3 regions of the Solibacillus sp. CAU 1738 genome follow, and region 1 is predicted to be linked to each of the others. Evidence: riboswitches for the same ligand, from Rfam matches in the RefSeq annotation. Region 1 holds a riboswitch; each other region holds the start of a gene.
The links. Region 1 has a riboswitch for thiamine pyrophosphate ahead of thiT (energy-coupled thiamine transporter ThiT). Riboswitches for the same ligand answer to the same signal wherever they lie in the genome.
Positions count from the first base shown of each region.

Region 1 (5,188 bases):
CTCCACTCTTCTTTTGTAGCGAAGCCTTCAATGCGCTCCACTAATACACGCCCGTACCAAGAGCGGTCAAAAATTGCAATTTGTCCGTGCTGTGGCAGCTTTCGCCAAAAGCGGTGCATGTAGTTATAGCGTAGTTCATGTGGCTGCGGCGCTGAAATTGGATGGACAATCAAACCACGTGGATCTATTCGTTCCGTTAATCGTTTAATGGCCCCACCTTTACCAGCTGCATCCATACCTTCAAATACTAAAATTAAACCAATCTTATTGTTGAACAAAAATTGTTGCGCGTTTAACATTTCATATTGAAGGACTTTTATTTTCTTTTTATACATTTTTTTATCGAGCTCTAATGACAAATCTAAATCTTTCAATTTCACCATCTTATCCCCCCTTTTTTATGTATTATTTCTATTTTATCGCAGATTAACTGGTAGTAATACCCTTTTACTTGTAATTAACTAAATATTTAACTTTATTTTCAGATTTTTTTAACTGCCTGTAAATGTCCGATTGGTTCTACTAACTATCGGTGTAGATGAAAGTATTCTACACCGATAGAAGTTTCACGGGGTAATACACCTTTTTATTATGACTTCACGAATAGAGCTCTCCTCAAATGGAAATATCATTTTATGCTATCATTATTTTACTTTGTATTTGTTGTTGAAAACTGTTGAAATGTATATAATTCTAGAGAAAGGAGAGGGCTTAATGGGCCGTATTTTAATACTTTTTAGTTTTTTACTAGTGATGTCAGCATTTACAATTCAAACATTTTGGCGTAGTTTAAGTGGAAAATCGACAATTGAGCTTATTAATCGTTTACCGCTATTATTCTCCCCAGCCAATTACGTATATTTATGCTGGTTATTAATATTTGCAAGTCTTGTAGTATGGATTGTGCACTGTTATAAACATCGCAACTCGAACTCCGTCACGTCGCTACAAACGACCTTATTCGCTATTTCGAGTATTTTTCTTATAAGCTTTTTTATTGCATGGCATAATGGCCAAAATGGCATCGCTATCTTTTTATTCGTTTTACAACTCCTTTCTTTGTTCGGACTATATATTACGTACCCGTTAACGACTGAAAATATTAAGATTCGTATACCGATTGCTTTATTTTTAAGTTGGAGCTTGTTTTTCTTTATTACCTTTATGTCCTATATAATTGTTTACTTTAACTGGCATGGATTCGGATTAAGTAATGCACTATGGGCTGTTATTTTGTTAACATTTGGTACTGCAATTGCACTTCACCTGCGCTATCACCATTTCGATATTGTTGCGCCAATCATATTTATTTGGGGCTATGTAGGTATTGCAATTCAAAACGGCTTAGAGGAGCTTTTAGTTACTACAGCTGCATTATTTTTATGCGGTGTACTCATCGCTGGCATTTTATTCGTCAAAAAAAATCGTGGGTATTAAACCCACGATTTTTTTATTCATTTTCTAAAGTTGTTAAAATAATCGGTTTATCTTTTGTAACGATAATAGAATGCTCAATTTGTGCTACAAGTGATTTGTCTGGTGTAATGAATGTCCAGCCGTCACCTGCTTCAACGATATGCTCTGCTTTTGCTGAAATGAATGGCTCTACTGCTAAAACCATTCCTTCTTTCATCATAGTCGAATCCCACGCATCATAATAATTTAATATATGGTCAGGTGCTTCATGTAGAGATTTCCCAAGACCGTGACCTGTTAAATTCATAATAACTGTTAAGCCGTGGTCATTCGCTTCACGCTCAACTGCTTTACCTATTTGGTTTAATTTTGAGCCTGCTTTTACTTTCGTCATTGCACGTTCAAATGCAGATTTTGCTACAGCGCATAGTTTTTCTTTCTCTTCATAACCATCACCAACAACAAACGAAATACCAGTATCCGCAAAATAACCATTCAAAGAACCTGAAACATCAATATTAACTAAATCGCCCTCTTGAATTACTTTGCTTCCTGGGATACCGTGAGCAACTTCATGATTAACACTAATGCAAGTATATCCTGGGAAGTCGTATTCACCTTTAGGACCTGAAACAGCGCCAACCTCTTCAAACATACGACCAGCAATTTCGTCTAGTTCCTTCGTTGTCACACCAGGTTTTGTAGCAGCCTTCATTGCTTCACGTATTTCCGCAACGATTCGACCGATTTTTTTAAAAGCATCTAATTCTTCTTGAGTTTTTACAATCATTTTAAACGTCCTTCCTCTAAAAAATCTCTTTCTAATATAACATACTTATGAAAATAAATAGTGCTACTCGTATCTTGTTTTTTCATTTAGTACTTAGACGAAAGTCCTGTTTCGCTCGTGGGAGCTTGTGTTTCGCCCGTGGCACAATGGTTTTCGCCCATGGGAACTCCTTTTCGCTCGTGGCACACCAGTTTTCGCCCCTGGGAGCTCCTTTTTCGCTCGTGGGACACCGGTTTTCGCCCACGGGAGCTCCTTTTTCGCCCGTGGCACAACGATTCACCCGCTGGAGCTCCTTTTCCGCTCGAATCAAATACATAAATACACACAAAAAACCACTACCTCAGTGTTCACCGAAGTAGTGGCTAGGTATCTTATTTATCGTTTCAACAACTTTGGTGATGCTGTAAATAAAAATGCACAGACAACAGCTGTTAATATTATCGCTGGCAACATATACGACCCATTGTAAACAATAGAATATACCCATACATTTTGATCACCGGCATATTCAGAGAAGAATACAACCCCTGATAATGTGTGTACGAAGTAGCGTAAAAGGCCACCAATAATTGCACCAATTGAAACATAGATAGCTATTTTTACTTTATTCATCCCAGCTAGTGCTGTTAATAATGGTTGTCTCACAACTGCCGCGAGTCCTACAGCTGTAAACGCAAAACCGTAATCAAGTAAAGCTTGTGCCCAGTGATAAATTTTTGGACCTAACACCATTTGCAATACGCCGATAAGTAGTCCTGTAACAAGGCCTGCTCCTATACCCCAGCGCATCGCCATTAACACAATCGGCACCATAACAAAACTAACTGAGCCACCTTGTGGTAAACTAAACGACAACATGTCTAAAATAATTCCGATTGCAGCAAAAATAGCAATTTCTACTAACATCAATAATCTTTCTCTGTTCATAACAAGTCTCCTTTCTTTTGTTCCCTAGAACTAAGAGGAGGAATAGAAGCCTATAAGAAACGCACAAGCGCCCTGCTTAGCCCCGACAGCTACTTGCAAACCCGAGTTTGAAAGCAGCTTTCTCGCTTTCGATAGAGGGCAGACCACTACCTCGAGTGGCTGGGCGCTGGAGCTCGACACTGCTCGAACTCCAGAAACTTATACTTTCTTACAATAAAAAAGCAACATCAGGACAGAGCCTGACATCGCTTAGAAGTCGGTATCTATCCACATCCCTACGCAAGTGTTAACTTACAGGTTCAAAGAGTTAGTACAACTAGTGTACAATCTCAGCCGACTTAATCGGCTCCCCTTGTGGTTATACAATTATTTATTGTTAGAACAATTCCATTCTACTGAATTATTGTTAAATTTTCAACTATGAAGAAATTTGAAACTAATAGATGGTATTTTGCGTACATAATACAAAAGGGAGGACTGTTTTATGGATAACAATAAAGTATTAAGTGCATTGAATTATTTTAGCGTCTTTTTCGCACCTTTTATAGTCCCTGTTATCATTTGGATTGTTGTTCAAGATGAAGAAGTAAAACGCCATGCTAAACGGGCATTATTATCACATATTATTCCTGTAATACTCGGATTTTTCTTTGTCATTTATTTTATATTTGGGCTTTCTTTTGGAGGATATCAAGGCGATGATAATTTAATATTCTTTAGCATTGGCGGTATGTTACTTTATGGATTAATTTATTTAGCTTTAATTATTTGGAATATAGTACAAGGAATAAAAGTAATGCGTTAATGTATAGTACTTTGCTGAAAAATGTATATTTAACACATCTAATGAGCACCTTAATCGAAGGAGTGCATACACTATGAAAATTAGCAAAATCTTCAAAACAGCTATTAAATGGGCGCCTATTGTCTATCCTGTCGTAAAAAAGGTTCTCGATTCAAAGAAACAATCAACTAATACGACAACACGCTCAAAATAAAAGACGAGCTTCCCGTGCTAATTAACGGGAAGCTTGTTTTTATTATTTCAAGACAATAGATGTTCGGCTAAAGCCCTCTTTCAGCTTTTCTACTTGGAGGACAGCTGGAATTGCTGCTTTCAGCTCCGCGACGTGTGAAATAACACCAATCATTCGTCCTGACTTTTGTAAATCGATCAATGTGTCGATTGCACGCATTAGTGATTCTTCATCAAGTGAACCAAAACCTTCATCAATAAACATCGTATCAATGCGCACACTACCTTGGAAGCTTTGAATGACATCTGCCATACCTAATGCTAAACATAGTGATGCATTAAATTTCTCTCCGCCTGATAGCGATTTTACATCGCGTGTTTGCCCGGTATAACTATCATAAACATCTAAGCTCAATCCACTTTGTCTCCCATGGGATTCTTGACGATCAGAGCAGATTAATTGATATTGGCCATTCGATAAATGCTTTAAGCGTACATTTGCCGCCTCAGTAATTTGTTCTAAATAGCCCATTTGTATATAACGTTCAAAGGAGATTCTCTTCGTATTTTGTCCACGCAGCATATTATATAAGTCTATTATTTCATGCGAAATTTGCTCTAAAGCAGTAATTTCATCGGCGATGGCTACTAATTTTTCCGAGTAATCAATACAGTGTCTCTCGCATTCTTGTGAAGCATTTACTGTTCGGAGTGCTTCCTCATACGCTTGTTTTAATTCCGCAAGATTTGCTACTGCTTGCGATAAATCCACTTTTTCTACATCTGCTAATTGCTGCTGTTCTTGTTCAACAAAAGAAGTAAGTGCATGTAACTCCTTTGAAAAATCGAGATATGCTTGCTGCAACTCGGCAATTTGTTCCTTCGTCCGTGATGCCTCGGCAAAATGATTAAACGTTTCAAAACCCGCTTCCTTCATATCGTTTACAAACTGTTCTCGAGCAGTTGTAAGTTTTGCATCTAACTCTTGCTGTTGCTCCGTTGTAACATTTAGTATTTCCTTTGTCTTAATACTCTCTGTATGCACCTGTTCATAATTACGTTGTGCGATATTTAATGCT
Region 1 is NZ_JBDQQN010000009.1:53,300-58,487, reverse strand. It holds gene AAFN87_RS18585 (polyphosphate kinase 2 family protein) at 1-383, opposite strand, end outside; gene AAFN87_RS18580 (hypothetical protein) at 715-1,437, shown strand; gene map (type I methionyl aminopeptidase) at 1,451-2,206, opposite strand; gene thiT (energy-coupled thiamine transporter ThiT) at 2,582-3,133, opposite strand; TPP riboswitch at 3,389-3,496, opposite strand; gene AAFN87_RS18565 (magnetosome magnetite crystal formation protein family) at 3,618-3,938, shown strand; gene AAFN87_RS18560 (AAA family ATPase) at 4,174-5,188, opposite strand, start outside.

Region 2 (5,188 bases), on a different contig from region 1:
AGTTTGCTAAAGTAGTAGATGAGCAAATGCAAATTTTTAATAAGCATATATTACAGGATGATACTTTTGCAGAAAAGTATGGTGAATTAGGTCCTGTATACGGTAAACAGTGGCGTTCTTGGCCAGCAGCTAACGGGGAAACGATTGACCAAATTGCCAATGTAATTGAACAAATTAAAAATAATCCGGATTCTCGTCGTTTAATTGTCACAGCTTGGAATCCTGCAGAAGTAGATAATATGGCGTTACCACCGTGTCATTCGTTTTTCCAATTTTACGTAGCGGATGGCAAGCTTTCTTGTCAGCTGTATCAAAGAAGTGCTGATGTATTCCTTGGCGTTCCATTTAATATTGCTTCCTATGCTTTATTAACGCATTTAATAGCGAAGGAGTGCGGTCTAGAAGTTGGAGAATTTGTCCACACTCTTGGAGATGCACACATTTATAGTAATCATATTGACCAAGTGAATGAGCAGCTTTCACGCGAGCCTCGTGCATTACCAACACTTCATATTGCAGAAGATAAATCTATTTTTGATTTAACAATGGATGATTTAACGATCGAAGGTTATGATCCACATCCATCTATTAAAGCACCAATAGCAGTATAATCATAAGGGGTATTCTGAAAGTAAAGACTTTCGGGATACCTTTTTCTTTTTGAAAGTTATTTTAAAAAAGCTTTGCTCCTGCGGTGGTCGCATTAACATGCCACCATCCTCGTCGCAAATGAGCCGTCTCAAAAATTCTTTTCAGACGGCTCATTTGCAACTTTCTATTATTTGGTAGCGTTTATTATTTAACAACTATAAACGTAAAGAAGGTAGTGTAATTGGAATTTTTCACTTGGCAACTACTCATCATCGCTTTTTTTATATTAATTATTCATTCAATTGAAACGTTAGCCTACTCTGTTCGCTTATCAGGTGCCCGTGTAAGGTTATTAGCCTCTGCATTATCGTTATTTAACTTAATGGTCATGGTTGCGCGGCTGGCCAATATGATGCAGCAGCCGTTTACAGGGAGTTTAATAGATAATGCGCCGAAAGAAAATGCATTCGCGTTTGTAGAAAGTCAGTACCGTATTTTGATAGGCTCAGCAACTATTGGTACACTGATTGGCTTGTTATTGCTTCCTACATTTATTGCTATCTTTTCAAGAGCAATTGTTCATTTATCAAATGAGAGAGGCAATGTTCCAAAGCTTATTAAAAAGGGGTTTAGTTTGGAATACATAAAACGGGCAAAAAAACATTTGCATTTGCCAAGATGGTCCTACTTAAAAAATATGAGCTGGAGAGATATACCAGTAAAATTATTTTTATTGAATGTTGTCATCACAGCAGTTTATACAATTGGTGTTTTATCAGCCTTATATGCTTCAATGTTAGCACCTGAAAGAGAAACAACAGCTGTCATGGCATCAGGTTTAGTGAACGGATTTGCCACGATATTATTAATTATCTTTGTTGATCCGAAACTTTCCGTACTTGCAGATGAGGTTATTAACCAAAAGGGGAGTTATGTAGACTTAAAAAGTGCATCCATTATGATGGTTACTTCTCGATTAATAGGAACACTTCTTGCACAAATTTTATTCATCCCAGGAGCAAAATATATTGCATGGTTAACTCAATTCATTGTTTAAGTTTCGTGAATCGATTGAAAATATTTATTAATAATTGATGAAAACTCAGAATCTACTTAGAAAAAAATCATCAGCAAAAGCTTTTGTAACGTTTTCTAAAGTCAAAATTGTTCGTTTTGCGAAAACGATATACGACTTATTTTTAAATAAGTGCAATAGTAGGAAAAAAGGCTTGTTTGGCACTTGTTTTTAAATATGTTGTATGTCAATTTTGACTTTTTGACAAATTAGCATTTAGTTTTAATGTTTTTAAAAAAAGCAAGATAGATTCTGTAGGGAATATGCAATTATGTACGACTTTTTCGATGCAAGAAAAAGAGAATAATAAATCTTCACTTGCCTTTTAAAAAATCCATGTTAATGTTATATATAGTAATAATTAGAACGCACTAGGGGAGTCTTTTCGAAGGCTGAGATTGAACAATTGTTCTAAACCCTTTGAACCTGGACTAGTTCACACTAGGCGTAGGAAAGTGGTTGTTGTAGGATAAGAATGGCTTATTCTCCCCACTCATCGCTTGTGAGTGGGGTTTTATTTTTTACCAAATATTTTTGCGAAATCACTTGAAAGATTTAGAATTCGCAAATACACCAATGCCAAAAACCATTTTAAAGCAAATAACACTACTAGGGGCGCCGAATTGGCTGAGATTGTACCCTTTGAACCTGATCTAGTTAAAACTAGCGTAGGAAAGTAGGTATAAAAAAGCTAGATGCTTTTTTATAGCCGCTTTCCGTATGTGGAAGCGGTTTTTTTGCGTATAGGTAATAACGAGTTTCATAGATTACAACAAAAAAGTGCCGATATCTTGTTTTATTTTGCTGTATAAGAAATTATAAATTTTTGGAGTTGAAGCATTGTCTAGCTCCAGCGCCTAGCCCCTCGAGGTCGCTTCAGTCCCTTAATCGAAAGCTGAAAAGATGCTTTCAATACGGGTCTGCAAGCAGCTGTAGGGGCTGAACAAGGCGCTTGCACTTTTCTTAATCTATCTGTGTATTTCTAATAACAATTTTGGGAGGAATTACAATGACAAAATTCACAAAAAGGCTTTATGAAAATGTACAACCGATTTGGGAGAAAAATCACCAGCATCCATTCGTGCAGGAGCTAGGACAAGGGACATTAGCTGAGGAAAAATTCATTCAGTACATGAAGCAGGACTACGTATATTTAATCGATTATGCGAAGCTCTTTGCAGTAGGTGTGACGAAAGCACATAATCTAGACATGATGAACAAATTTTCTAGTGTTTTACATGATACATTACATTTTGAAATGGAACTTCACCGTCAATTTGCGGCTGAATTTGGTATTACACGAGAAGAGCTTGAGGAAACAAAGCCAACGCCAGACAATTTAGCGTATACAAACTATATGTTAAATGTTGCGCAAAATGGTAGTTTAGCAGAGGTTGTAGCGAGCCTCCTTCCATGTGCATGGGATTATTGGGAAATTGGGAAACTATTAAGAAAACAATATGGTGATCAATTGGCAACTAACAAATATGCGAAGTGGATTGAAACGTATGACTCCGAGGAATTTGGCCAAGGAGCGAAATGGTTAATTGATTTAATGGATGAGCTTGCTGACGGGAAGCCAGAACGCGAGCTAGCAGTACTTGAAAAGCATTTCCAAATTACATCGAAGTATGAGTATCTATTTTGGGATATGAACTACTTCAAACGTGATTGGCCTATTTAATTTGCGGAATGGATGAACAAATATGACACTCGAATTGAAAAATATATCATATTCCTATGAAGAACAGGCAGTGATTTCGAACCTTGATTTAGAAATTAAAACGGGCGAGTTCGTTTCATTAATAGGGAAGAGCGGTACGGGAAAGAGTACTATTTTGAAATTGATAACGGGGCTGTTACAGCAAGATGAAGGAGAAATTACCATCCATGGGCGTCCGATTCGACTAGGGGATGTTGGCTATATGCCTCAGCGTGATTTATTACTACCGTGGCGAACGGTTTTAGACAATATTATGCTGCCATCTGAAGTGAAAAAAGAACAACGCTATTCGAAGGAAGAGGCTAGGAAATGGCTTGAGCGTGCTGGGCTATTAGCATATGAAAATGCGCTTCCACAGCAATTATCTGGTGGGATGAGGCAAAGAGTGTCCTTTTTAAGGGCACTGTTAGTAGGTGCAGACGTACTATTACTAGATGAACCTTTTGGTGCGCTGGATGCTTTTACGAAAAAGGATATGCAAGCTTGGTTATTGTCAATTTGGCAGGAGCTGAATAAAACAGTGCTATTTATTACGCATGATTTAGACGAGGCTTGTTATTTAAGTGACCGGATTTTGCTGCTACATGCAGACAAAACACTGGAAGAGATTCCTGTCCATTTAAAACGTCCACGTCAACCGGACATGCTATATGAGATGGAATTTATTACTTTAAGAAAAAATGTAGAGAGAAAGATTGCTCATGAACACTATTAAAAATTGGTTTAAAACGTATTATTTATTTTTATTGTTTAGCTGCACAATTTTACTAGCTGTTGAGTGGGCGGTACGTGCTGAAATGATTCCGGCGTTTATTATTCCAGCTCCTACCGGTGTATTAATGCTCATCATTGATAATTGGCAGCCGCTTTTTTTAGAGCATCTTCCTGTTACATTATTAGAATTTTCGATAGGGTTTGTAGTTGCAGTAGTTGGCGGTGTTTTACTTGCGGTCAGTATGTTTTACTCCAAAACGGTAGAAAAAATGCTTTATCCCGCTGTTCTCATTTCACAAATGATTCCGATCATTGCATTATCGCCAATTTTTATACTGTGGTTTGGTTATGAAATTTGGAGTAAGGTTGCGGTTACTATTTTGATTTCCTTTTTTCCAATTGTAGTTGGCACTTATGATGGCTTGAAGGCAACGGATCGGGAGTATATTGATTTATTTCGTTCAATGGGTGCTACTCGTTGGCATATTTTTTGTAAATTACAAATTCCAATGGCACTGCCGTCATTTTTTTCTGCATTAAAACTAGCGATTGTTTACGCTTTAGTAGGGGCTACAATTGGGGAATGGCTCGGAGCGAGTGAAGGACTTGGCTATTATAGTAGAAGAATGTCAGGAAATTTGAATGCAGAAGGTGTATTTGCAGCTATCGCCATTTTAACTGTATTAGGAATCGTGCTATTTACGATTGTTACGATGATTGAAACACGTGTATTACGATGGAAAAACAAGTAGAGGGAGTATTTTTACTATATGAAGAAACTTTATGTATTAACATTATTGCTAGCAAGTTTCGCAATGTTCTTGGCAGGCTGTTCTTATAAGGGTGATGCACAAGGAACGAATGATTTAGAAGAGATTAGTATTATGCTAGATTGGTACCCAAATGCCGTTCATTCCGCTATATATGTTGCAAAAGAAAAAGGCTATTTCGAAGATGCAGGTTTAGATGTGGAAATTATAATGCCAGCTGATACAAACGATCCTTTAAAGCTAGCGGCTACAGGGAAAGTAGATTTAGCAATTAGTTACCAATCACAGCTATTAGTTTCACGTGCTGAGGACATA
Region 2 is NZ_JBDQQN010000005.1:78,361-83,548, forward strand. It holds gene AAFN87_RS14825 (thymidylate synthase) at 1-611, shown strand, start outside; gene AAFN87_RS14830 (lipid II flippase Amj family protein) at 833-1,648, shown strand; TPP riboswitch at 2,030-2,137, shown strand; TPP riboswitch at 2,268-2,358, shown strand; gene tenA (thiaminase II) at 2,676-3,350, shown strand; gene AAFN87_RS14840 (ABC transporter ATP-binding protein) at 3,373-4,104, shown strand; gene AAFN87_RS14845 (ABC transporter permease) at 4,091-4,855, shown strand; gene AAFN87_RS14850 (ABC transporter substrate-binding protein) at 4,874-5,188, shown strand, end outside.
Region 2: another riboswitch for thiamine pyrophosphate. It lies ahead of tenA (thiaminase II); the one in region 1 lies ahead of thiT (energy-coupled thiamine transporter ThiT).

Region 3 (5,188 bases), on a different contig from region 1:
AAGCATTATCTCAGGCAGGATTAACATTTTCTAAAGACATCTATGATATCGAGCGTTATGAGGAATTACGTAAGATTAGTGTAGAGATTATGTCCGAATACACTGAACTTGAAATGAACAAAATTAAGAATTTGTTTGCGAATGAAGCTGGTTACCAAACTCCCAAAGTTGATGTTCGTGGTGTGGTTTTTAGAAACCAACAGATTTTAATGGTAAAAGAAAATATTGATGATAAATGGGCATTACCGGGTGGGTTTTGTGATATCGGATTATCCCCTTCAGAGAATGTAGTAAAGGAAATTAAAGAAGAATCTGGTTATGATGTACTCCCAATCAGATTACTTGCTTTATTGGATAATAATAAACACCCACATCCTCCAGAACCATATCATTACTATAAGATATTTATATTGTGTGAGATTATTGGAGGAGAAGCTACTGTAGGTATTGAAACGAATGAAATTCGATTTTTTTCAGAACACAATTTACCACAGCTTTCTACTAATAGAAATACCGAGTCTCAAATTAAGACACTCTTTGAGTTTTCGCGGACTCCTGCAAAGGAAACACTATTTGATTAAATTTACAATGTATTAAGTTATACAATAAACGGGTCATTTTGTTGAAGTGTTGTGGTAGTTTTTTGAGTAGATAATTTATTCTTGTGGGGATACCAGTGTAGCAAATACTTCTACTTTCATCTTTTTTACTGTTGGCAATTATAATCGTGAGTGGGTGTAATACTAAAGATGGTTGCTCTTCTATTATAGGTGGAGAAAGCTTTAATAAAGGAGTTGTATAAAATGAATGAAAATAAAGGTACAGAAATAAAACGCTCTTCAAAAGCAGAAAACATTCTACCTCAGATCAATAGTAAAATTAAGCTAGGCGACTTACGAAAAATTGCGAAGGACATTAAAAAAGATCACGAACTAGCAATGGAACTTTGGTCAACCGAAGAGTTTTTGCCCAGACTATTAGCAATCTTAATTATGGATAAAAAACTTCTTTCACAAGATGTGCTAAATAAGCTTGATAAGGATATACAGACTCACACTTTTGATGAGCGAAATAACTTAATGGATTGGCTAATGGCTAATCAGCTCACCAAAGACAAGAAGACAATTGCATTGATGGAGTCATGGGAAAATAGCCCTTCTGCTCTTCAAAGGCGAGCTTTCTGGTATTATCAAGGGCGATTGAGATGGACTGGACAAACACCGCCTGATAACACCGCAGACTTACTATCTAAATTAGAAGCTAATATTACGCAGGAAGAACCGGAAGTTCAATGGGCTATGAATTTCACCGCAGGCTGGATAGGCGTTTATGATGAAAAGAATCGTGCACGTTGTATTAAACTTGGTGAGAAAACGGGTCTTTACAAAGATGAAATAGTAGCAAAAGGATGTACTCCCAGCTATTTACCGGAGTTCATTACGATTGAAGTTAACAAACGACATAATAATTAGTTACCCTTGAAAAATTTATTAAGGTTTAATGCATAAAATAAACAAAGCCACAATATGAAAATTGTTATAGGCTTGGACCGGAAAAATAAAAAAAAACGCGTTATGGCAGCTAGTTAGTAAACTATGCAAGGAAGTTGTAAATGATTAACTCACTATCTCTTTTTGATTTGTAGTGCGATTATCATTAAAGTGAACAACTTTCCAGCTGCACAGTACAACGATTCTATTCAATAGAAAAAAGATTTTCCACAATCGGGTGCAATTCTTGAAAATGAATTGTGCCTTTTTCAACAATAGGCCCAGATTATTGATTCTTGTTAAATGTTACCAAACGACACTTTTGGACTTCATTTAACAACACAGGTTAGTGGATATAGATATCTTTGTATTGTGAAATTAAGTAAATTTTTTTGGAGGAACAAAACTTGAATATAGAAATATTAAGTTTTACTGATAGAACAATCAAAGCTGTTGATGTTATGAAGCTATATAATGATGCTGGTTGGTGGGAGGAAAGACAAGAACAAGATATTGAAAATATGTTAAGAGACGTACTATCAGTGGGTGCGTGGATAGGTGATACTCTTATTGGTTTCGCAAGAGCTGTTACAGATGGGAAATTTAGAGCGTATATAGAAGACGTTGTTATACATAGTTCGTACCATGCAGAAGGTATAGGAACAAAACTGGTATCAAAGCTGTTAGATGAGCTTTCGCATATTGATGTTATAAGTTTGTTTTGTGAGGAATACTTAATACCTTTTTATGAAAAAAACAATTTTAGATACAGCAAATCACAATTTATAATGCATAGAAAATAATCTTGCCACATATATTACTTATTTTGGTTGAACTAATGGGGGCTATAAATCTAAAGACTAATATTTTATTCAGTGATATTCAAAATAACATTCCCAAATGAAAGTTAGGGAGTAAAACACTTCATTCAATTTAATAGGGTGTTTGTTTTTTGCTGTTTATAATCAGTAGGTTCCAACACCAATGCTTTGAGAAGGTTATAATTCAAGCATTACAGAAACTAACAAAGCAGTTCAGTGGATAACTCATGCATCATACGTAACTACAAGAGCAAGATAAATCACTCAGCGACAGAAGCTCTTTCACCGCACTAAATCTTTTAACCTAAAGATCTGATGGGAATTTTTTATTTAATGCCCTCCAATTCTTATTATCTGGGGACTTTTATGTGATGGATTGTAATTTAATGAAGAATAATTTGTAAAGTGAATAAATGCAAATTAGCAAACTAATGATTTATTGTTGTAAAACAAATAGAAATGATGTTAGGATATGGGTAATTAAAATATTTGCAGGGGGACGCGAAAAGCGTTGAGAAGGTAAAACCTGACCCTTAGAACCTGTTCAGTTAACACTGGCGGAGGGAGCAAAGTACATAGCGAGTGACACAATTCGCATTTTTTTGTACATGAGCTCTCCTTATTTAGAGAGCTTTTTAATTTCCACGGAAATATTTTAATTGCGGGGGGACGCTATAGCGTTGAGAAGGTTAAAACCTGACCCTTAGAACCTGTTCAGTTAATACTGGCGTAGGGAGCAATTTGTAAGACGCTTCTTTGCATACGCAAATGAAGTGTTTTTTTTGTTCTCATGCCTACTACACAAGGAGGAAGAAAGATGACATTTTGTGAAGAGGTAAGAAGAGAAATAAGTTTATATAGGAAAAGCAGTTTTAAGGATATACCTTGGACAATTGAAATCATGGTGAATGAGGTAGCACAATATGACTTTAAATAATATCCGTCTTAGACAGCCGCTTGTACATTGTATAACAAATTATGTTGTGGCTAATTTTACTGCAAATGGATTGCTGGCAATTGGTGCATCTCCAGTTATGGCAGATGAAATCGCTGAAGTGGAAGAGATGGTGTCCATTGCTGATAGTTTATTAATTAATATTGGTACATTAAATACTCGTACACTAGAAAGTATGTTAGTAGTAGGTAAAAAGGCGAATGAGCGAAATATCCCTGTTGTACTTGATCCCGTAGGAGTAGGAGCTACTTCATTCCGAAAAGCGTCAGTTCAGCAATTACTCGAACAAGTGAAATTTACAACTATTCGCTGTAATGTAGGTGAGCTTGCAGCTATTGCTGGAGTTCAGTGGCAAGCTAGGGGCGTTGATAGTGGAGAAGGTGAGCTTGATACGGTTACAGTTGCGAAAGAAGTTGCCCGAAAATGGGGAGCAATCGTAGTTGTTACTGGCGAAACAGATATTTTAACTAATGGCACTAATGTTGAGCTCATTACAGGTGGCGATGAACGGATGACGAAAATTACAGGCTCTGGCTGTTTATTAAGTGCTATTTGTAGTGCCGCACTTGCAGTAGAAGGAAATAATCTTCAACTATTAAAGGAAATTTTGCAGCAATATAAACAAATTGCAATAGATGCTTGTGAAGCTGCGTATATGGGGTCATTCCAAATGAAAGTAATCGACGGTTTAGAACAATATGCAAGAGGTGGGCAAATATGAATATTGTCATGACAATTGCAGGCTCCGATAGTGGTGGAGGAGCAGGTATTCAAGCAGATTTAAAAACCTTTCAGGAGTTAGGGGTTTTTGGCACAACAGCAATTACAGCATTAACTGCTCAAAATACATTAGGAGTTTCGGGCATATTTCCAGCGACGGCGGATTTTGTAGAAGCTCAAATTTCAACGGTTTTTGAAGATTTTCAAGTGAAGGCTGTTAAAACAGGTATGTTATTTTCTGCGGATATTATTACCGCTGTTGCCGAAGCATTACAAGATAAAGATATACAACTTATTGTTGATCCTGTCATGATTGCAAAAGGTGGAGCAAATCTATTACAGCAGGAATCGGTTGAGGCTTTAAAAACGAAACTATTACCTTTAGCAACAGTGTTAACGCCAAATATACCAGAAGCAGAAGTTTTAACAGGTATGAGCATCACAACGAAGGATGATGTACAGGCTGCTGCTCAGCGAATTTTACAATTGGGCGTACAGTGTGTGGTGATGAAAGGTGGTCATTTGCAAGGGATGGAAGCAGTTGATCATGTGTATTTCCGAGATGGCTCATCATTCCAAGTAAGTAGTACACGTATTCATACGAAGCATACACATGGAACCGGTTGTACATTTTCTGCAGCACTTACTGCTTTTTTAGGACAAGGTTATGTTATTCAAGAGGCAATCATTGAAGCAAAACGATTTATCCAAGCGGCAATTGAACATCCATTAAACATTGGCAATGGCCACGGTCCAACGAATCATTTTGCTTATAAGAAGTTTGTGAAAGGTGATGTACATGTTGCTGAAAAGGGATGAATTAGCTGTATATTTTATAATGGGTACTCCTAACTGTAACCGCGACCCGCTACTTATATTAAAGGAAGCATTGGAAGCGGGCATTACTATTTTCCAGCTACGAGAAAAAGGAGAAGGGGCATTAGTAGGTGATGAACTTATACAGTTCGCTAAAAACTGTCAAAGCTTATGTCGACAGTACAATGTGCCCTTTATTGTGAATGATCATGTAGAGCTAGCGCGTGAAATTGATGCGGATGGAGTCCATGTTGGGCAAGATGACAGCAGGCTCTCAGAAGTTCGTACATTATTTCCACATAAAATAGTTGGAGTTTCAGTGCATACGATGGAAGAAATGGAAGCCGCTATTGCTGGCGGAGCAGATTACGTTGGGATCGGTCCAA
Region 3 is NZ_JBDQQN010000005.1:104,080-109,267, forward strand. It holds gene AAFN87_RS14975 (NUDIX hydrolase) at 1-581, shown strand, start outside; gene AAFN87_RS14980 (DNA alkylation repair protein) at 804-1,472, shown strand; gene AAFN87_RS14985 (GNAT family N-acetyltransferase) at 1,952-2,293, shown strand; TPP riboswitch at 2,795-2,894, shown strand; TPP riboswitch at 2,965-3,064, shown strand; gene thiM (hydroxyethylthiazole kinase) at 3,235-3,987, shown strand; gene thiD (bifunctional hydroxymethylpyrimidine kinase/phosphomethylpyrimidine kinase) at 3,984-4,805, shown strand; gene thiE (thiamine phosphate synthase) at 4,786-5,188, shown strand, end outside.
Region 3: another riboswitch for thiamine pyrophosphate. It lies ahead of thiM (hydroxyethylthiazole kinase); the one in region 1 lies ahead of thiT (energy-coupled thiamine transporter ThiT).